Linked DNA regions of Zobellia nedashkovskayae. The protein of the gene in region 1 interacts with the protein of each later gene in a pairwise test. Links are inferred from orthologs where the notes say so. Each region holds a gene or a part of one and is shown on either strand. Other genes may lie near its edges.

Region 1 (3,224 bases):
TTTTCTCGTCTTGAGTGGCTTTCATGAAAGTATCTGACAACGAAACCAAAGTCTGATGAAAAAACAATTTCATTTCATCAACAGGCATATCTTTTGTCCAAAGGTCAATTTTAAGCGACTCTTGATTTTTACTATCCCAAACAGATAAAAGCATAGCTTTTGCCTTTTCATTCTCTATACCGCCATCTTGTGCAGACCACGTAAGCTCTTCAGGTACTTGATTCTCATCTAAACCTACCCTTAACGTTATTTCTGAAGTATGAAGTTTTGACATATTATTTTCTTGGTTTGTAATTTGATTTTTTAAATATTTCCTCTGCTGGCAAGTTCAACATTTGTTGTAACGTTACCTCATTCTTATCCATAAAAGAACGTACAATCTGCCATCCTACATAGCGACCTATACGTCCGGGTGATTCATTATCCAACTCTAATCCAAATTTAGAAAATGGGGCCGGATCTAGAAATCGTCTACCCAAAGTATTTTCTGTACTGTATAAATACTCACTCTCAATAAAATTACGCCAAATAGCCTGTTCATTGGCTTCAGCCCATAAAAATTGGTCTTCTGAATAATTTATTTTTTGAGCATCCGTCGCTAATGGCAGTAATTTATCTTTCAAATACAATTCTTTTCCATAATAAATAAGCTGCGCAAGAAATGTACGTTCTCGAGGCCTAGGCACTACCTTTTTAGCAAAGGCACTTGCCACATCAACAGCCAGATATTGACTATCTAAATCTGCACTTATATAATTTTGAATGTCGTGATAAAAACGATGTTCAGGACCCAAATAATTATCCAACCCAATAAGAAGAAGGGTATCTGTTAAGATTATACGATTGCTATAGTCCACATCCGAAATTACCGTAACCACCTTGGGAGTATCAAACTGTGGATAGTAATATTTAATATGTTTGAATAAAAGTTCCAAAGATTCTTCTTCTTGGGAAAAATCCGAAAACTTTTTTTCTACTTCAGATAAGAGTTCTATCTGAATGGTATCTTTCATTTTAGCTACCCAAATACTATCTGCATATTGTACTGGGAACAGATATGGATATTTACCCTTTAAAGCAGGGAGACTCTCTGGAGTTGCAGCAGCAAACTCAGAATCGAACCTATCTACTAGTAGTTCTACATTTATCTTCTTGACATCTTCAGAGACCTTTGGACTCTCATTACAACCTAAAAACAAGACTGAAATTATAAAAATGGCAAAAACAGGGACATAATTGCAAAGTAATTTCCGATACATTTCAATATTTAACCGCAAGACGTTATTTTTAAGCTCACAAAGTTAGTCGATCTAGACATAATGAACATCCTATGCAGACAGAAAAGGTAGTAGATTACATAGTAAACTGGTTAAAAGAATATGCAGTAAATGCAAATATGAAGGGTTTTGTCATAGGAATATCCGGAGGAATAGACTCTGCGGTTACTTCTACACTATGCGCCAAAACCGGTCTTGAGCTTATGTGCCTGGAGATGCCCATACACCAAGCTGAGAACCAAGCGTCTCGTGCTTCTAAGCATATTGATTGGCTACAGACCAATTTTGACAAGGTCAAAAGACAGCCAGTTAACCTTACTCCCGTATTTGACAGCCTTATAGCTACCCTTCCTGCAGTAGAGAATGAGGAAGAGCGTTTCATGTCCTTGGCAAATACCAGGGCACGCTTACGGATGACCACCCTTTATTATTTTGCTGCTTTAGAAGGCTATTTAGTGGCCGGAACAGGAAATAAGGTAGAAGATTTCGGCGTAGGATTTTACACCAAATATGGAGATGGAGGCGTAGATTTAAGTCCAATTGCCGATCTTTTGAAGACTCAAGTTTATGAAATAGCCAACTATTTGAATATCAATATGGATATTCAAAAGGCAGCTCCCACAGATGGACTATGGGGAGACGACAGGACTGATGAAGATCAGATAGGAGCTAGCTACCCTGAGTTGGAATGGGCTATGGAAATGCAAGATAAAGGTAAAAATGTAAGCGATTTTACTGACAGAGAGAAGGAAGTCTTTCTTATTTACACAAAACTTAATACAGCTAATAAGCACAAGATGAATCCGATACCTGTTTGCGAAATTCCGCACAGGCTTTTTTAGCAATTAATCCGTAAATACGGTAATCTAATCGAATAAATTCATAAAACAGGCCTATTTAGTGAAAAAAACACCAGTTTTGTTTAAAGAATTAGATTTTTAAACCTTACATTGCATGTCAGTATTTTAGACGTACGATTAACGTTTATAATCTAGATTAAAACTATCAACATGATTAAAGTATTGATTGCAGACAACCATCCTATTATTAGAATGGGAGTGACAAATGTTCTTGAATCTGCTAATGGATTTGAAATGGTGGGTGCGGTAGCCACCACTTCTGAACTCTTCGAGAAATTGGAGAGTGTAAATCCTGATGTAGTAATGCTGGAGATGGACATTCCGGAAATCAACGGAATCGCCACGCTGCGAAAAATCAAAAAAGAGTACCCAAGTGTTAGAGTATTAATGTATAGCGGTCAATCTGAAGACGTATATGCACTAAGTACAATTCGCGCAGGTGCCTTTGGATATCTTTCAAAAGCTTCAGACATAGACTACATCATAACAGCAGTTAAAAAAGTAAGCGAAGGCAATATGTTCATTACAAATGAACTTGCGCAACGTTTAGCTTTTGATGAAGGTACCCAGAAACCAAGAAGGTTCTTTAGAAAACTTTCTACTCGTGAGGTTGAAGTACTTAAGTTATTAGCCAGCGGAAAGCGTAACAAAGATGTTGCCATCGGTTTGAACTTAAACGAAAAAACAGTGAGCACCTACAAGGCTCGTTTGATGAAGAAATTGAACGTAGACAACATGGTAGATCTTTTGCAACAAGCAAAAGCACTAGAACTTTATTAAAAAGTTTACATTCGTAACACGTACAAACCCTGATGATTTCCGTTAGGGTTTTTTTGTGCCTAATTTTTAATGTTCACGAAGTTATAGTTAAGAAAATACTCGATTCAATTTCTTATTGAGCAGCTTATTGAGCTGTAAATAGTTCATGATTTCCTCTAGGGTTTCCCTATGGTCTTCTACGCTTTCTTTGGTATTATCTTGCAAAGCGGTCATGCGCTTTTTAATGAGAAAACAACGTAAGGTCAAAATAGTCTCGCTTACCAACTGCGCTACCCCTACTTCCTTTTTTTTAGGATAGATATCTTTC
Region 2 (3,357 bases), 2.1 Mb from region 1 along the record:
TAACAACAAAAACTACGTTTAAAATTACTCAAAAGGATGTGGTAGGACGTATCATAAAACAGTAAAATCTCTTTATTATTTTAAAAAAAATGGAGATAAATTGTTAGCTAGTTATTGTCATAGGAAAGAGAGATTCAGCGCTAATAAAGGACATTTTTGTAGGAATTTACGGAGTAGATGCCACGTAACACCATTTGCCTGTTATTTGACAGGCGCACCACGAATAAACTTCTTATAAGCTCATCAATTTTTTCTTTCAAAAAAGAAAAATAAATTTATTTTCTGTCTCTTTTTTCAATTAAATCTAACAGGTATTTTGGACATCTAATCGGTCTTCTATTTTTCACATTAATAAACGCTAAAACCGTATTTGCAATCACAAGTATTTCTCGCTTTTCGTTATAGATTACGAAGTCAAATTCTATCTTCACAGAAGGCGTTTTTTTGAGCCTCGTTTCTACAGTGATTAAGTCATCATAAAAGGCCGATTTCTTGTAGTTCAAAGACAAAGAAATAACTGGCAACATAATTCCGTTTTCCTCTAGCTTTTTGTAAGAAATTCCTGTATCTCGCAACCACTCTACCCTTCCCATCTCCAAGTATTGCGCATAGTTCCCGTGATACACCACTCCCATCTGATCTGTTTCCGAATATCGTACTCTAAAAGAAATATTGTTAAAACTCATAAATTATCATGTAAAAATTATATCTTTAAAAGATTTTGTTTATAGGTCGTCGAACATGCAAAAAAAAAAGGGTAAATTCAATAGAGTTTGATTTTTTTTTTAGTTTTTTTGTTCACATATTTGCCTCCCGAGAAAGTAACGATAATTCCGAACACTTTCGACCGATTTACAAAAATCACTAACCAACAAAAATAAGATCAACTTTCGCATGGGTGTTACTGCTATTTCCGTATGGAACAATTGTTTGACATTTATCAAAGATAACATTCAACCGCAGGCATTCAAAACTTGGTTTGAACCGATCAAGCCGGTAAAGTTATCTGACAATGCACTGAGTATTCAGGTGCCTAGTAAATTCTTTTACGAGTGGCTAGAAGAACACTATGTGAAATTGTTGAAAGTTGCGCTTACCAAAGAATTGGGTGAGACTGCTAAATTAGTGTACATCATTAGAATGGAAAACACTTACGGCAACAAAGAACCATTTACAGAAAAGATTCCTAGTTCCAACAGAGCTACTATGAGTCCACAGGAAATGGATGTGCCGATCAAATCAAAAAATCCTGAGCTTAAAAATCCTTTCGTAATACCTGGTATTCGAAATATTAAAATTGAATCCCAACTTAATCCAAATTATAATTTCGATAATTTTTTAGAAGGAGACGCAAACCGTTTGGCTAGATCTGCCGGTATGGCCGTTGCCAACAAACCTGGTGGCACTTCATTTAATCCGTTATTGATTTTTGGTGGTGTTGGTTTAGGAAAGACCCACTTGGCGCATGCCATTGGAGTAGAGATAAAAGACAAATATCCAGAACGTACGGTTCTTTATATTTCAGCTGAAAAGTTTACCCAACAATACATAGAGTCCGTTAAGAAGAATACCAGAAACGATTTTATTCACTTCTACCAATTGATAGATGTACTTATAATTGATGATGTTCAGTTCTTAAGTGGAAAGTCAGGAACACAAGATGTTTTCTTCCATATTTTCAACCATTTGCATCAAAACGGAAAGCAGGTTATTTTAACCTCAGACAAAGCTCCGGTAGACATGCAAGATATTGAGCAAAGATTGTTGTCTCGTTTCAAATGGGGATTATCCGCAGAACTTCAAACGCCTGACTACGAAACACGAATTTCTATCCTTAAGAACAAATTGTATAGAGATGGTGTTGAAATGCCGGATGATATTATAGATTATGTTGCCAAACATATTAAAAGTAACATACGTGAGCTAGAAGGTGCCATCATCTCTTTAATAGCACAATCATCTTTCAATAAAAAGGAAGTTACTTTAGAACTGGCTCAGCAAGTAGTAGAGAAGTTCGTAAAGAACACCAAACGAGAAGTTTCTATAGACTACATTCAAAAAGTGGTTTCAGATTATTTCGAAATGGATGTTGCTACGCTTCAGTCTAAAACCAGAAAGCGTCATATTGTACAAGCAAGGCAGTTAGCTATGTTCTTTGCGAAGAAATTCACCAAAGCATCTTTAGCCAGTATTGGGTCTCAAATAGGAAAAAGAGATCACGCCACCGTTTTACATGCCTGCAAGACTGTTGACAACTTAGCAGAAACTGACAAGCAGTTTAGAAAATACATAGAAGACCTTACTAAGAAATTCTCTTAAATCCTTATGAAAACCAAAGTCTTAATGGTCTGCCTAGGCAATATTTGCAGGTCTCCATTAGCGGAGGGCATTCTCCAAGACAAGGTTGACCCAGAAAAGGTTTTAGTAGATTCTGCAGGAACCGGAGGCTACCATATTGGCAAAGCACCAGACCCTCGTTCTATTGCCGTTGCAAACAATCACGGTCTAAATATTCAAAACCAGCGCTGTCGTCAATTTCAAAAGTCAGATTTTGAAAAATTTGATGTAATTTATGCTATGGACCGTAGCAACCTCAATAACATTCTTAACCTGGCCAATACTCCAGAAGATGCTAAAAAGGTTAAGCTATTGCTTACGGAAGTAGAATTACCTGTTATTGAAGTACCAGACCCGTATTACGACGACAATGGATTTGAAAAGGTATTTCAACTTATAGACACCGCTTGTACGTCTATCGCCAAAAAACTTTAATACAACCAAACGTTATGGCCAACAGAATTGAAAACCAGGGAAAATTATACTTAATACCTACCACACTTGGCGAAAATGAGCCATTAGAAGTACTACCTATTTCAATCAAACAGGCCATTGAACAAATTGACCATTACATTGTTGAAAACGAGAAAACCGCAAGACGGTTCATTAAAAAGATAAGCCCAAGAAAATCTCAACCAAATCTTCACTTGTCAGTACTTAACAAGTATACTGAAGCTCAAGAAATACCCGCCTTTTTACAACCATGCCTTGATGGTTTCAATACCGGAATACTATCTGAAGCTGGTTGCCCTGGTATTGCCGACCCTGGTGCAGAAGTTGTAAAAATTGCACATGAAAAAAACATTCAGGTTGTGCCGTTAGTGGGCCCCTCTTCTATTGTTCTAGCCCTTATGGCCAGTGGTATGAACGGGCAGAGCTTTGCTTTTAACGGATACCTACCTATTGACGGCACTGAGCGTAAAGGTGCCATTAAAAGACTCGAAAAACTTTCAAAAGATTACAGGCAGTCTCAACTTTTTATTGAAACCCCATACAGAAACGATAAGCTTTTTGCCGAGT

What was found. The genes of interacting proteins can lie anywhere in the genome.
Region 2: the proteins of nadE (region 1) and dnaA interact in binary tests that used the Escherichia coli proteins (3 or more experiments, as listed by UniProt). The link is inferred for Zobellia nedashkovskayae from one-to-one orthologs.

The regions. Positions count from the first base shown.
Region 1 is NZ_JADDXR010000002.1:2,432,757-2,435,980, reverse strand. The notes cover bases 331-3,224. They hold nadE (NAD(+) synthase), read left to right. Parts: upstream 331-1,330; coding sequence 1,331-2,119; downstream 2,120-3,224. Other genes in these bases: dnaG (DNA primase), read right to left, coding at 3,005-3,224; IWB64_RS10160 (response regulator), read left to right, coding at 2,288-2,917; gldB (gliding motility lipoprotein GldB), read right to left, coding at 331-1,259. In the rest of the region: gliding motility protein GldC, read right to left, coding at 1-274; more of gldB, read right to left, coding at 276-330. UniProt on the Escherichia coli protein: Catalyzes the ATP-dependent amidation of deamido-NAD to form NAD. Uses ammonia as a nitrogen source.
Region 2 is NZ_JADDXR010000002.1:4,566,390-4,569,746, forward strand. Bases 228-3,106 are described here. They hold dnaA (chromosomal replication initiator protein DnaA), read left to right. Parts: upstream 228-894; coding sequence 895-2,319; downstream 2,320-3,106. Other genes in these bases: IWB64_RS18800 (acyl-CoA thioesterase), read right to left, coding at 276-686; IWB64_RS18810 (low molecular weight protein-tyrosine-phosphatase), read left to right, coding at 2,326-2,772; IWB64_RS18815 (SAM-dependent methyltransferase), read left to right, coding at 2,787-3,106. Also shown: more of IWB64_RS18815, read left to right, coding at 3,107-3,357. UniProt on the Escherichia coli protein: Plays an essential in the initiation and regulation of chromosomal replication. Binds in an ATP-dependent fashion to the origin of replication (oriC) to initiate formation of the DNA replication initiation complex once per cell cycle.